Regions from separate parts of the Pseudalkalibacillus sp. NRS-1564 genome, predicted to be linked through region 2. Evidence: predicted binding sites of a transcription regulator. Region 2 holds the regulator's gene; the other holds the start of a gene.
The links. The regulator LexA, encoded in region 2, represses DNA repair genes until DNA is damaged. The targets are predictions, from matches to a motif close to CGAACATATGTTCG.
Positions count from the first base shown of each region.

Region 1: the regulator LexA is predicted to act here: its motif matches at 5,298-5,311, upstream of dndB (DNA sulfur modification protein DndB).

Region 1 covers NZ_JBITPM010000029.1:13,850-21,637, forward strand. The annotation lists gene dptH (DNA phosphorothioation-dependent restriction protein DptH) at 1-1,558, opposite strand, end outside; gene dptG (DNA phosphorothioation-dependent restriction protein DptG) at 1,539-2,942, opposite strand; gene dptF (DNA phosphorothioation-dependent restriction protein DptF) at 2,944-5,211, opposite strand; gene dndB (DNA sulfur modification protein DndB) at 5,387-6,493, shown strand; gene dndC (DNA phosphorothioation system sulfurtransferase DndC) at 6,483-7,788, shown strand, end outside.
Region 2 covers NZ_JBITPM010000011.1:23,174-30,961, reverse strand. The annotation lists gene ACIFPW_RS05165 (DUF11 domain-containing protein) at 1-251, shown strand, start outside; gene ACIFPW_RS05160 (GNAT family N-acetyltransferase) at 471-1,025, shown strand; gene ACIFPW_RS05155 (Type 1 glutamine amidotransferase-like domain-containing protein) at 1,083-1,718, shown strand; gene ACIFPW_RS05150 (iron chaperone) at 1,782-2,153, shown strand; gene ACIFPW_RS05145 (hypothetical protein) at 2,672-3,961, shown strand; gene lexA (transcriptional repressor LexA) at 4,212-4,835, opposite strand; gene yneA (cell division suppressor protein YneA) at 4,987-5,307, shown strand; gene ACIFPW_RS05130 (YneB family resolvase-like protein) at 5,311-5,961, shown strand; gene ACIFPW_RS05125 (DUF896 domain-containing protein) at 6,028-6,264, shown strand; gene ACIFPW_RS05120 (HesB/YadR/YfhF family protein) at 6,382-6,669, shown strand; gene sirA (sporulation inhibitor of replication protein SirA) at 6,830-7,273, shown strand; gene ACIFPW_RS05110 (YneF family protein) at 7,366-7,593, shown strand; gene ACIFPW_RS05105 (D-alanyl-D-alanine carboxypeptidase family protein) at 7,708-7,788, shown strand, end outside.

The DNA.
Region 1 (7,788 bases), on a different contig from region 2:
TTAGTTCGAAGTCGATTTGACTTTCTCTTTTCAACTTCCAAATCCTTGATCCAGTAATTGGCATAGATTCTGGAAGTTCGTTTTTCAACGATAAAGGAAGTACAAATCCAATCTCTGTAAAATGCAATTTAAGAGCAAGCTTATTATTGTCATTGAAAGCCTCTGCTTGTGGAAGCAAAGTTAATTGCTCATCATTCTTAATTTCGAGAATTTGATGATCTTCAATTACCTCTTCTTCCCTACTAATCCCCTGACCAACGATTACAGAAGAACCTTCATATTGTATTTCCAAATCTCCTGATGATACATTGACTAGATAACTAGTCTTAAATGATTCAAGTAAATATGGATTGACTGGTAATACAATAATTAAAAACTCCGCACCAAGAGTCGCCTTCTGGTCATGTTTATAAGCAAACTTTGTAAATGTTGGTTTATTTGATTCAGGTGTTATTTTGACATTCATGTTTGATCTGGCAACATTAATGTCAGTAGTGGTGGTATAAGCTTTTTGCAAATTAGCGAAATCTTTACTTAAGCTTGTAATTTTACCTGTTAGAGAAAACGAAATTTGCAGGTTAATTTCATCGAGTTGCTGTTCATTAAATAAAATGATGTGTCTCTTCCGTTTACCAGCAGCAGTTTCACGTTGAGGTCGGTCCCAGATCTCCACACCCTTATCTACTGTTATCCCCTTGAATTCAACTTTCGCGTCCTTAACTGTTTCAAGGTATTTCAAATGATCTTTTTTAATATCTGAATAGGGTTTATCTTCCCAATCTTCCTGGTATAGCCTATTTGCAAATTCAGAAGTGAATTTCTTCTCGAGCTCATCTTTGTCTAATCCAAAGTCATGAACTTTTCTAACAAAATCAAACAGCTCTCGGTTTTCTTCTAATCTATTTTCGAGTTGTTTACCTGTAAATGTTGCCAGGTCTGGATCTTTAAAAAGTGCAAACTCTTTGTAATCCTTATCTTCCATATAGCCTTTACCCAAAATCGTGAAGATCTCTTGAAAATCAAAGAATGAGATTTGTTGGAATGATTGTTCTTCGATCAAACTTTCCATATTATCTAGCAAGATAATCTGATCGACTTTTTCCAAACTACTATGCTCGATATCAGATTTCAGCGTTTTATATAATGAAACTGGATGTAAAGGCATCCCTTCCTTAAGCAAGTCGCTGCTTCCACCTTGAATGGAATCGAGCTGTTCCGACACAATGCTAAGTAGAGCTGTGTTCTTCCATACTCCTTGTTGCTCCCCTACCTGGTTTCGAAGTGTAACGAGGAAATCAGGTTTGATATTTCCATGGGTGTGAGCAACAACCACTCGAATATTTTCTATTTCAATGCAAAACGTTTCATAAGGGTCTCCAAACTCATGCTTATATACAAACTTTTGCACATTTTGCTTTTGCTGAAGGGAGTTTACTAGGTTCTTAATCTCTTCATCTTGATCAAGCTGCAAGTAGAAGCGTTCTCCTGCAGATAACGAGCTTGAGCTAAAATGTTGAAGGATTTGGTCAGCTATATAATTATAAAATTGGTTTGACATACTGAGCATCACCACTATCACTTTTTTTGTCTAAAATATTTAACGAATCAAACAACGCAATCACTTCTTTCTTCGAATACCGATCGAACATGACTCCCCTTTTTGCAAACTCTTCAAAGAGTTGGTTAAGAGGGATCCGATTGTCTTTTACAGAAACTGCAGTAAGCAATAAAAGCATCTCATGGGTAATGTTTAGCACATGACCGAGACTTCCTCGAGATTTAATGAATCGTCCACTACCTAAGTCTTCAATGTTCTTACCAAATTTCTCACAAACTGTAGTACTCATTCCGTATTTCAAGCAATCAAACATTGCAGGGAACGCCTCTGAGAGAGTTTGAGGTTCTGGCGCATTCTTCATTTGTTGCCATTCTGAATAGTTTGCAATCCATTTCTTTATATCTGTCAGAAGAACTTCTTCCTGTCCTTCTTGAAAAACCAAATCAAATAGTTCTTTATAATTCATCAAAGACTTCTTATTATTAGTTAGAGATGTATTTAAATGGTTGTGACTTAAATGAGACAGGGTGTGAATATGAACAAATAGGTTACTAGACTTTTCTTTAATGAATTTGAACCCTTCAAGCTCATCTGCTGGTTTTCGTCTCTTACTAACAGACTCCCAATCTAAAGCATAATATAACAGTGATGGCTCGCTATAATCAGCATTCTCAAACCGTTCAAGCTTCAGAATAAGCTGACATACATACGTCATCGTATAGAAATGAGTTAACAGCTCAAATGATTGAAGAAAGTATTCTTGATGTTGACTCAGGTAAAGCAAGTCCTCTTGATACAAATTCGTAATAGAAGGAAGCATAGACTGATAGTTCTGTTCTTTTGGCTTGCTGTCTTTTAATGATTCAATGTTTTGAAGGATTAGCTCAGTTAAGATGTCATGATGATCTTTCTGATTAAAAGTTTCTTTAAGTGCAGAGCTATCACCAGCAAATGCATCCTTAAGAAACTGTGCATACTTATTGAACTCATTGTCATGCTTTTCTGGGACTGGTACATAATTAAAGAGATAAGGGTGAATTGGTTTGATATCATGATCTTCATTAAAGAGAAAGCTCTCAATGAAACGCTCTAGGTCATTTCTTGAATTCCCATCATCAAAGGATACTTGTTTTAAGATTTGATTGACTAATTCATTGTCACTTTCATAAAGTTCTTCATCTACAGATTTACTTCTCTTCCCCTTTGCAAGTTCAACCTCACATACGCGTCGAATGTACTCACCTAGCACACCATTAAAGTTTTCTTTGATCGCTTTCGTTCTCTTCGTTAGAAACGGAAGAACATCAATTGCTTCTCCAACCGTATGTTTATTTTTTTTTGTTAATAATTCATCCAAGTAACCAACATCTAATATCTCTTCCATCTTAAGACTCCTTTTCAAAAACAAAATCACCAAAATCGTCACGCTTTAATTTATAAGACCGTTCATCAGCTGGGAATTGAACCAAAAGCTCGTCCTTTTTCTTTCCATAGCCCATGATTCTGTCCATAAATTCAACGAATTTAATCGCATCTTCTTTGTCCTTTTTATTTGGACAATAACCTTGCTGTACTTTTGTTAGTAAGTTATATAGTGGATAGTCGATTTCTAAATCAACTTGATTGTCCCCATTACCATCGTGATAGCGCAAATGAATAGTGGCCTTAAACGATTCTAGTACATTTTGGTGATTAAAATTCAGATGCTTATACGTAGGTTTAAAGTTCAATAACTGGGCAATTCTGAACTTCTCAGCAGGATTGTTAATATAGATGTACTCTTTCTTCGGAGTGCCATTCCATTTGAAAATGGACTGCTTCATCTCTTCGTAGAAGTCTCTAATCTTGCTTTTTTCACCAGCATTAAATGCGTACAAATACTTTACGTAGTTCAAGTAGTTCTCTTCAATGACTTGTTTTGAAAAGTCCTCGTTTGTTAGATAAGCTAAGCGGATGACCACCTCTACAAGCTGGCTAAATGAATGACCTGTGACACTGTCATCTTGCTTGAAAGGTTCTAACCATTTCTTTGCTTCATCAGATTGAATATAGCGGTCAAATACTTTGGCATAGTCGGTATACGTATTTAAGTTAATAATTAGCTGATCAATATGGTAGGAGCGTTGGTGAATTGGATCCTTTTCTCCCATTGCCTTTAAGATAGGAGAACGTTCCATTCGATTAAATAACAAATTTGTTGTATTCAACTCTAATCGCTGAAATTCAGTAAGAGAGTAATAGGACGAAAGTGTATCAGGAATTAAGATATCTGCTATGAAATTTAAAAATGCACGTGCAGAAATCACCATTTTATCTCGAATCAATGTTTGTATGATTAAATCAACAACCTGCTTTTGTACAAATGGTTTTCTCATAAATTCAAAATTCTCGTGAAGCATGGTATGAATTCCATTGTTCTGATCTTCTTTAAGAGCCAGATGGAATGGATTATCGTTGCTATCTTTAAAGATATTATTTAAGATCGATAAGAAAAACTGAGACTGAGGTCCTTCATTCGTAATCTCAAACGGGTGATAATCTCCAAAGCTTAGTAAATCAAATGCTTCCTCACTATAATGTGTTGTTACATTCTGAGAAAACAAATCACTATTATCAACAAACTTACTTAGTTCATGATACGTTTGGTCGCCATGATCAGCTGTAATGAAATTATGCAAAACCCCCATATTAATCGCTAGAATGACGCGCTTGTTACTACTTTCAACTCGCTGATCTGAGAAATCCTTCAGTACTTCAGCTAGCGTTTCCATCGCATCCTTATCTGGAGAGAAGCTTTCAGTCGCATCATTATGAATCTCATAATCAGAGATGAGCTCTGGTTTATGTTTCTTCAAATAAGCTAATAGATGGGATTTACCATCTCCTACACTTCCGCAAAGTAGAATCAGTTTTCCTGAATCATCCTGTTTGTTCTTTTCGAGAATGTACTCGAGGTCCTTCTGAATCTTTCGGTCCACGTGCATGTATTTTTTGAAATGGCTAAAAGCGTTTGCATTCTCGATAGCTTCCTGAGCAGAATCACTTAATCTTCTTAGTTCTCTTAACAGATAACTTTTATTTTTAGGCAAATCTTTAACGAGAATTTCTTCTCCCTCTGGATTTACTTCTTTCGGATCAGGTGTGGTACGTTCTCCTCTTTCTTCCAACATCTTAATTAATTGTTTTTGAATAAGTTCATCGATTTGTTCTTGTGAACTAATTTCACTCTTAGTAGGTTTGGGCTGTTCGTAAGGAGGTATATCAACTCTTTCTTGGGAGTATAGCTCATAAAACCATAGGGCCACTTTGTACATTACCTTATGTAATCCAATCGCTTGAGATAAATCTGCAAAGTCTCCAGTATGAGCAGCTTTGTTCCCATTGATCCTAATCGTATCAAACAACTTCTGTGTGTCCCTCTTTATAATTCCCTCTTTTGATAAATAGGAAATCTTCTCGTAAAGTGAAGAAACGTAAGGCGCCTCAATACTCTCCATTTTAAAAACTTCATCTAATACTTTCTCGAGAAATAATCGTGATTTAACAATTGCACTCGCTGAGTCTTCAAATAATAACTCTTCCATTTTCTTCGCATTTAGAGCCGCTAGGGGACTTAAATGTTCTATAAAACTTAAAAAGCTTCCTTTTTCCATAATTATCAACCTCTTATAAACGTATTCTTACCATTATTCTACCATATAAATACACCTCTACTAAACTGGCAGAAAATTGAAAGTAGCGAATTAATGTTCGCTTTTTATTGCCATAAGTTTATATGAGGTTTATAATAAAATTAACAATTACGTACGTAAATCGGAGGTTGTATATATGGATATGGGATTTAGCTATAACTTCCCTGCAATACGTGGTAAACAAGCTGGCAAGGAATACTTTGTGGCAATGTGTCCACTTAGGATAATCCCTAAGATCTTCTTATTTGATGAAGACGAGATTCCGCCAGAGCATAGAGCACAACGAATCTTAAATAAAACAAGAATCCCTGAAATGACGAATTACATCGTAGAAAACCAGGATGATTATGTGTTTTCTTCGATTACAGCGTCAATTGATGGCGAACTAGAGTTTATTCCATTTGGTCAAGATACAACGTCGAATGATTTAGGTCAATTAAGGATTTCGTTGGAAGCTCGTTTTCTTATTAATGATGGCCAGCATCGCCGAGCTGCGATTGAAGAAGCATTAAAAATTGCACCAGAGCTTGGTAATGAAACGATTTCCGTTGTATTCTTTTATGATGAAGGATTGAAAAACTCACAACAAATCTTCTCCGATTTAAATAGACATGCTGTGAATACAACCTCCTCTATAGGAATTTTGTATGATCATCGTGATCGATTAGCTATGCTTACAAAGGAAATCGTTGCAGAGAACCCCCTTCTCTCTCGTTATACCGATAGAGAAAAGGTCTCTTTATCCAAGAATTCACCTAAAATCATGGCTTTGAATCATATTTTCAATACGAATTTAAAGCTTGTTGGGAAAACAAAGGGTGATGTAATTACAGATGATGAAGAGCAATTCGTTAAAGAGTTCTGGAGCATTCTCTGTGAAACCATTACTGAATGGCAATTGGTATTGGATAAGCAAATGAACCCTCGTGAATTAAGAATGAACTATATCGTAGGGCACGGCTTGTTCCTTGAAGCAGTTGGTATTGTTGGCAGATATGCATACGAGTTCCAACCAACAAGCTGGCAAGAAACCATTAGGAAGCTATCTACTATAGATTGGAATAGAGCGAATACAACAGATTGGGAAGGACGGGCATTTAATTCGAATGGACGGATTCAAAAGAACAACCACACCATTCAGCTAACAGCTAATCTCATAAAAGAAAAACTTGGTCTCCCTCTCACTGAAAATGAAATGAAGATCGAAAATAAATTTAAGTCAGGTGAATCAAATGATAAATAGTATTAGTAACTTATTAAAAAACGACTTCCCTAAAGCCTCTGAATCAAAAGAGCATATTAAAGAAGTCTATAAGTCAGATCCAAGACCATGGGTTGTAGGATATAGTGGCGGTAAAGATTCTACTGTCGTTATTCAGCTTGTTTTCGACGCGTTGTCTGAGCTATCTCCCGAAGAATTGCATAAGAAAGTTTATGTCATTTCTTCAGACACTTTAGTTGAGACGCCATTGATCATTCAATCAATCAATACAACGTTAAGAAGAATTCAGACTAAGGCATTAGAAATAGGACTTCCTATTGAAACGCATAAGGTTAAACCTGCTCCTGATCAGTCCTTTTGGTCGAAAATAATTGGGAAAGGCTACCCTTCCCCTAACCAGAAGTTTCGTTGGTGTACCGATCGACTTAAGATCGATCCCGCTAATCAATTTATCCTAGATAAAGTGTCTAAATTTGGTGAAGTGATTATGGTGTTAGGCGTACGAGATAACGAAAGTGCTACAAGAGCGAACGTGATGAAGTCACATAGTGTCGAAGGTAAGACACTGATGAAACACTCTACCCTTTCTAACGCATATGTTTATGCACCAATAAGAAGCTTTGAAACGGATGATGTTTGGGATTATCTTCTTTCAGTTCCATCTCCATGGGGAGATGATAACCATGCATTGAATAAACTGTATCAAGACTCAAGCAGTGGTGAGTGCCCCCTTGTAGTAGATAAGAGTGTAAAAGAAAGCGCAGGCTCTTGTGGTAACAGTCGTTTTGGTTGCTGGGTATGTACTGTCGTAAACGAAGATAAAGCCCTAAACGGCTTCATTGAGAGTGGTGAGGACTGGATGCGCCCTCTTCTTGAATTTAGAAATTGGCTTGCAGGGATTCGAGACGATCGCAACCGTAGAATGAAATATCGTATGAATGGACAAATGTACTTCAATGAAGTTCGAATTGAAGAAATTGACGATAAAGAATACGTAATTATCCCTAAAAAAGGTAGCAGAAGAAAAGATCTAATCAATTTAGAAGAATACGCAATTGTAGAAAAAGTCAATTTAAAGCAATATATTAAAGAAAATAATATTGACCTTGGTGCTTCAGGAGATCTTAAGCTATTAGTAAGAAATGAAGAAGGTAAGCTCGAACAGCTCGGTCTTGGACCATTCACTCTAGAAACAAGACAAGAGATTCTAGAGAAGCTTCTTATTACTCAAAGAGACCTGAAACACCCGGATGATCCAAACTTTGAACTAATTCGTGAAGATGAGCTTAGAGTCATCCGTAGGTTCTGGCTTGAAG
Region 2 (7,788 bases):
TTATTCCAGATACGGTGAAGATAGACGGCATTACCCAACCAGGTTTTGACCCGGCGGTGGGCTTCCCATTAGATCCAATTCCGGCGGGAGATTCCCGTGTAATTACCTATAAGATACGTGTTGGTAGTAAGTGCTTTATTATTAATGAAGCAACTCTTACGTATAGCTGCGGTAAAGTAGCAACTAGTAATTCAGTGATTACAACAGCTTGTCAGCGGTGTTGCGGGGATGACGGTGGGTGTTGCTGTTAAGGAAGGGTGCTGTATTCATGCTCAGCATCCTTTTTTACGTTCGCTAAAATTATAGAGATTTACTACCCTATCGGTGATTGTAAACAAACTGATTGCTAGATAGAAATATTTTTGAGAAACAGAATGAATAAAAGATGGCATTATTCTAAATTTTTTGAAATAATTGGTATTAATTAGCTTTCTATATATTTATGAATAAGGAAAAGGTGGGGGTATCGTATGTTTAGTTTAAAAGTGAATGAAGAGGTCTCCTTAAAGTTACTTCAAATGGAAGATGCGCAAGAGCTATTTGAATTGGTTGACCATTCAAGAGATTATTTAAGGGAGTGGCTTCCCTGGGTGGACAATATGAAAGAAAAAGAGGATTATATGCCAGTGATTGAAATGTGGCTAAAACAGTTTTCTTCACATGATGGATTTCAAGCAGGTATTGTGTACAATGAAAGATTAGCAGGCGTGGTAGGATTCCATGGCATCGATTGGTCTAACAAGAAAACGAGTATTGGCTATTGGCTATCAGATAAGTTCCAGGGTAAGGGGATTATGACAGCTGCCGTTAATGAACTAATTGTCCAGGCATTTGAAGTATACAAATTGAACCGAATTGAAATACAGTGCGGGATAGAGAATAAAAAAAGTCAGGGAATTCCGAGACGTCTTGGTTTTAAACCCGATGGAATCATAAAAGACGCTGAATATTTGTACGATCACTTTCATGACACCATCCTGTATAGTCTTCTCGCGAAAGAATGGAATGAATATCGTGAGAGTTAATAAACGCACAGAATTTAAATTGACTATAGCGTATAGGGGTATGAATGAGGTGTATTAATGGGAAAGTTGTATTTTTATAGCGATCAAGTAAATGAAACACCCGGCAACCGTAGATTAGATGAATTACTGTTTAGTGATGGAAACAAAAAGATTAGCTACATACCTTCAACGGAGGATAAAGAAAAGCATTATTTTGAAGCTAAAGTGAATTATTATCGAAACTGTGGAATCGAGAATATCATGTTTTTCGATTTATACAGTGAATTTGAACCTATGAAAATAGATGAACTATTGAGTTCAGATATAATCCATCTCTCAGCAGGTAATCCGCTGGAATTTAGTAAGGCTCTCAATCATCGGCATATGGATCATGTTCTTTTAGATTTCTATAATCGCGGAGGAATTCTTGTTGGGGTGAGCGGAGGAGCGGTTAAACTCGGTAGATCTACAAAGCTATTTCAGATGTATACAGAAAAAACTAGCGAGGCGGTGCACCAAACTATGGGTCTTGTCGATTTCGAGTTTTTACCTCACTACAATCGCTGGAGTTCAGATTATAAGAGTAAAGTTTGGGAGTACGCTAAGAGAACAGGAACAACTGTTTATGCAGCTAATGACGGCGATGGAATTATCTTTGAAGAGGATAAACTACAAATGATTGGTGATATAGTAGTGATGAATAGTGAGTTGTAATGGCACTATCTCAGTGAGATATGGTACATCACTACAATTGCTTGTTTTATAGGAGGAATAAAAATGGATGTATTTGAAGAATATCTAGCAAAGATAGAGAACCTGCAGCACCGAGAGCGAACGGAACAAATTTTGACCTGGGTACAAAATGAATTTCCAAACCTGGTGCCGAAAATTGCTTGGAATCAGCCAATGTTTACAGATCACGGAACATTTATTATTGCCTTTAGCGTAGCAAAACATCATTTGGCTGTTGCCCCTGAAAAGAATGGAATTGTTCATTTTTCTGAAGAAATGAAACTTGCTGGCTATGATCACACTAAACAACTAATGCGTATTCCGTGGGGTAGTTCAGTTGAATTTTCATTACTTAAAAAAATGATCGAATTCAATATTCATGATAAGGCAGACTGTTCAACTTTCTGGCGCAAGTGAATAAATAGACGGGACAGGCTTCTATTTGGACCAACCGCTTGGTAGTCGCTATGTGAGATTAACGTTTAAAACTAAATGAGGTTCATATATGGTCAACGGGAACCCTTCTATTTATTTTTGTCCATATTGGCATCATTATGTGACTCATCGGGATAGCGGCTTCTGTTATGAAATTACAGGTAAGTGAAAAAATACACGTGTATAAATTAAGTAATAATAAATTACGGCGTAGGGCAAGTTCCATCAGCGAGCTTGCTCCTTTTTAGTACAAATTAATTCAGTCTGGAAAAATCGAAAAAGGCTAGAAATGCAGTTCGTTAAATGATAGGTAAGCTTATCTATATGTCGAAAGATGCAGAGAAAACGTCACGGTTTTCTTTAACATAAGTATGTTATCCATACATGATCCACTTCGAATGATTCATTTTTGATCAGAATACTTGTAATAGTTTGAAAAATACAACCTCATATCTCTAAAATAGAAGATAGTTCAACTAGAAGAGGAGGAAAAAAGACATATGAAATCTAGGAAATGGAAATATGGAATTGCGCTTTTTATTGTAGGGATATTAACTATCGGTTTTTTACCGTTAACTGGAAGTGCCAAAGGTGATTGCTTTAACACTGATGCGGCGCTAACACCAGAGGAGCAGCGAATGGAAGACGGTGCCCCAATCCCACAGCAAATTATGGATAAGGCGGAGTTTACAGTTTTTGCGGATGAATTTAAGGAGGATTTGTGCAAAGCGAAAAGTGTAAAAAAAGCAGAGAAAGTGATCGAAAAGCATGGTGAGAAGCTGTGGGAGACGGCTGTTGCTCGAGCTCAGGGAGAACGAAATGATTTAGGGGAACTAGATCGTTATGATGATCGCCCGCTTTATTGGACTCGATTACATATGACTGCTGCCCTCAGGCAATGGGAACCTTCATATACAGTAACGGAGAAAAAGCAAGAAGAACTGATGAAGAAACTAGAGTACACGTCAAGGGGAATTACTTCTATTGATTTTCCAAAAGGGAAGAAAGTTAAGCGTATTTTAGTAAGCGGATTTGATCCATACCGTTTAGAACAGGAATTTAGGAGATCAAACCCTTCTGGCGCTGCAGCGCTTCAGATGGATGGGAAAGTCGTTTTGACGGAAGAAGGTCCAGCTTTTGTTCAAGCAGCGAATTTTCCGGTACGATGGGATGATTTTGATGAAGGAATCGTTGAAGATACTTTTGGACCTTACCTGGTTAATAGTAAAGAGCAGGTGGATCTCATGATGACAATCAGTCAAGGTGGTCCAAAAGCTATGACCATCGAAGGGTTTGCCGGGAGATGGCGCACAGGGGTTGGAAACACTCTTGAAGATCGCTCAGAAGTTATTCCGACAGTGAGCAATTGGCCGATGCCTGAAAAACTGCCGGAATTTATTGAAACAACGCTTCCTTACAAGGAAATGATTGCAGCCAATACTGGACCATGGCCGGTAGAAAGAGGCGATGAAGTATGCGAATGGCTCGCACCAGAATATCGTGATAAACCGTATGAGTGCCATGAAGGGGGTCCGACTGAAGGATCAAAAGCTCGTAAAGGAGGAGGCGGAAGCTACTTATCGAATGAAAGTCAGTACCGATCCAATCGCGTGCGAATTGGGATAGGAGCTTATGATATTCCGGGTGGACACCTTCACGTAGCCGCTCAGGAGTACTATCCTGAAGATCCTTCCGTTTATATCACTGATGAGTTCCAAAAGTTCCGTCAGGCGACAGTAGATCAAACAGTTGAATTAGTTATAGCGGCTTCAGAGGCTGCTGAAAAGTAACCGTTTAAGAATTATGTTAGAAGTATACAAAACCGCCCTTTATTTAAATGAAGGGCGGTTTTGTATAGCCTTTAAGAGTTAAAAGTAGGTAGGTGAGGTTGGTTGTAATGTAAAGCTACACCCCTATGCTCTTCAAACTGCGATCATTTACACAGACGGAGGGGTTAATAAATAAAAGAAGAGAAGAAGCTCGTATTGATATAGCCCAGAAAGCTTATATAACATAAAAAAAGAAGCGCACGCAGCGCTTCTAGTGAATGGAGCGAAAGACCCCAATTACTTTACCAAGAATAGAAACGGAATCAAGAATGATCGGTTCCATCGATGAGTTTTCCGGTTGAAGTCGGAAGTAGTTGCTTTCTTTAAAGAATCGTTTAACAGTTGCTTCAGCTTCATCTGTCATCGCGACAACAATATCACCGTTATTTGCAGTTGGTTGTTGCTTCACAATAACCATATCACCGTTATAAATACCAGCTTCGATCATACTATCCCCTTCAATCACTAGAATAAAGGTATGTTCTTCATCCTGTGCAAACTGTTCTGGAAGCGGGAAGTATTCTTCTACATTTTCAATGGCAGTGATCGGTTGACCAGCAGTTACTTTACCAATGACGGGAACGTTTACAGTATGTTGACGAGGAATATCGATCGTTTCATCAAGACCAAGCACTTCGATGGCTCTTGGTTTTGTTGGGTCTCGTCTGATATACCCTTTTTTCTCGAGTCTTGCCAGGTGGCCATGGACAGTGGAGCTTGAAGCAAGTCCAACAGCTTCGCCAATTTCTCTTACGGAGGGTGGATAACCCTTTTGCTTAACTTCGACTTTAATAAAGTCCAGAATGTCCTGCTGACGCTTTGATAGTTTCATAATATCTGGCACCTCGTTCCAATCTATCTATTTGTTAGTAGTATACCAGAATTTTTGTTCGCATACAAACATAAGTTCGAAGAAATCAGTTGACACGAACAGAGGTTCTGATATACTAAAAACAGAACAAATATTCGCATATGGGGTGATTGGGATGAGAAAGCAAGCTGGGGGCTTGTCTGGAGTTGATTTTCTTGTCATTATATCTTTTGTAGCTGTGTTAATTATTGTGTTTCTATCTTTGCGAACAGCTGCAGCTGAGGAGTATGATCGTTATACAACGGTACAATTGGAGCAGGGAGATACTGTTTTAGAAATTGCGGAAGAATACCGTACTGCGCATGAGTTGTCTGATCGGAAGTTCGTCAGTTGGGTTGAAGAAGTGAATAGCATTGATGCAAACCGAATTACAGCAGGAGATACTCTCATCATCCCTGTTGAAGCGAACGCTACCGCACTTGGGGGTAAAGAATAAAGTATGAACGCCGTTATTTATTGTCGGGTAAGCACAAAGAAAGAAGCACAGGAGTCTTCTCTTGCCAGGCAAAAAGAAGAACTACAACGATTTGCATCACAGTCAGGTTTTATTATACAGCGCTTGATTGAAGAAAAGCACAGCGGGTATGACATTGATCGTGATGGCATACTTGAGGTGCTTGACTTATTGAAAGAGGGGCATGTTGAGGCATTGCTCATTCAAGATGAAACAAGACTTGGGGGAGGGAATGCAAAGATCGCTCTTCTACATGCCGTCCATAAATATGGAGGGACGATTTATACAGTGAATCAAAACGGAGAACTTCAATTGTCGGAATCTGATTCGATGGTTCTTGAGATCGTTAGTATCGTTGAAGAATTTCAGCGCAAGCTTCATAATCTGAAAATTAAACGTGGAATGGACAAGGCGGTTAAAGAAGGCTATCGACCACAGCGAAACCTCAGCCATCAAAATCAAGGTGGGCGTGAGCGGGTGGAAGTTCCAATCGAAGAAATTGTTAATCTACGAAACCGTGGTCTTACGTTTAATGAGATAGCTGCAACGCTTAAAGGATTTGGACATCACGCTTCGAAAGCAACGGTACATAGACGTTATCAGGAATATGTTGACGAGCAGAACGAGAAGCACTAAACTTGTCTATGTTCAAAACATGCGTTAGCATGTGAGATACAAGTTTCAGTAAAGGAGCTATTTTACATGCCTTTTGAAGATAAACTCCAAAGAATTAACGAGCTATCTCGTAAAGCAAAAGAGTCATCATTAACAGAAGATGAGAAAAAAGAACAGAAAAAGCTACGTAAGGAATATTTAGCAAATTTCCGTTCTTCTTTCAAAAACCAACTTCATTCTATAAAAGTTGTGGATGAAGAAGGCACAGATGTAACACCTGAAAAGCTTAAGGAAAGCAAGAAAAACCGTCGCTTTCTTCAGTAGAAAATAGCCTAATTTTGCGAAAAGCAAAATTAGGCTATTTTTATGGTTGCAATTTTTCAAATATTCGTTATACTGTACTATAACAAGATGTACTAATACAAAACGGAGAGGGCGGATATGATGTTTGTTGTAACTGATTCTGCAGCTGAGTTTTACAAAAATGAAATGGAACTTGGTAACGGTGATTGCCTGAGGTTATTCGTACGCTACGCAGGGAGTGGAGACAGCGGAGGTTTTTCTCTTGGGGTCATGTCTGATAAGCCTTCATATGATGATTATAAGCAAGAAATTGGAGGAGTTACGTACTTCGTTCGACCGGACGATCAATGGTTTGTTGATCGAATGAAGCTTGATTATGATGAGAGATCCGGCGGTGTTCTTTGTGACCTGCCGAGTATGGCATAGCATTCTAAAGACCTGTACTATAACATATATGTTATAGTACAGGTCTTTTTGATTTCGACAAAACTAGTGAAGGCTAGCCTCCATGTATAGACAATCATTTTATGAGAACTCATTTATACTTTCTTTTATATGAGTGGATTCTTGGGCAGGGGGGAGTTATATGAGGCATTACGAAATGTACTTCGTTAAGCAGCACATTGCAGAACAATATGCTGGTAAGGAGCATCTGTTGTATCAACTTTTCCTCGAAAGGAAGCGGGCCATACAGGCTGATCAGAAAGAGCTTCTAGAAAAACAGGTAGCCTTTATTACAGAGCCTGTGGAAGAAGAAGAACTAAATACCAGTTTGGTCAATGAATTGGGTGGCTTTCGCACGTATGAATATAAAAATGAAGGGCATCGATTGTGTATTAAACAATCTAAAAGTGATGCATCTTTATTTGTAAGAAGCGAGAAGATAAATATATATGCTAGCGGATCAAACGAGGCTGAAACAGTCTTTTTTGAAGTGATACGAAAATTAACTCCTTCGTTCTTTGCGATTGACTTCCAATCCGGTCGATACGGGTGGCTTAACCCGATTAAACAACAGAAACTAGTTTGAATAAACTCCTACTATTTTAATAGACGTTATTGTATAATCATTAAGGGTTGTAGTACACTATTGGAAGAGAAAGAATAAGGAGGAAATCTAGAATGTGGTGGATGTACACGCTTGTGGGCGTGCTAGCGTTGATTGCTGGAGTAGCACTTGGCTTTTTTATTGCCCGCAAATATATGATGGACTATTTAAAGAAGAATCCCCCTATTAATGAAAATATGCTTCGTGTAATGATGATGCAAATGGGGCAAAAACCTTCTCAGAAGAAGATTAATCAGATGATGAAGGCTATGAATAGTCAAATGACAAACAACGATAAATAGCTTATTGAGCACTCTGGTAACAGAGTGCTTTTTGTATGGAGTAATTTTGGTTGACGGGTCTAATTGGTGTGATGGTATGATAGATTAGACTATAAAAAATCAGGAAGTGTTCACATGACAATGAAAAATTTAGTAGTAGCAACAGGTCTTTCGTTCGCGCTTTTAGCCGGATGCCAGGCGGGAGATGACGAGCAA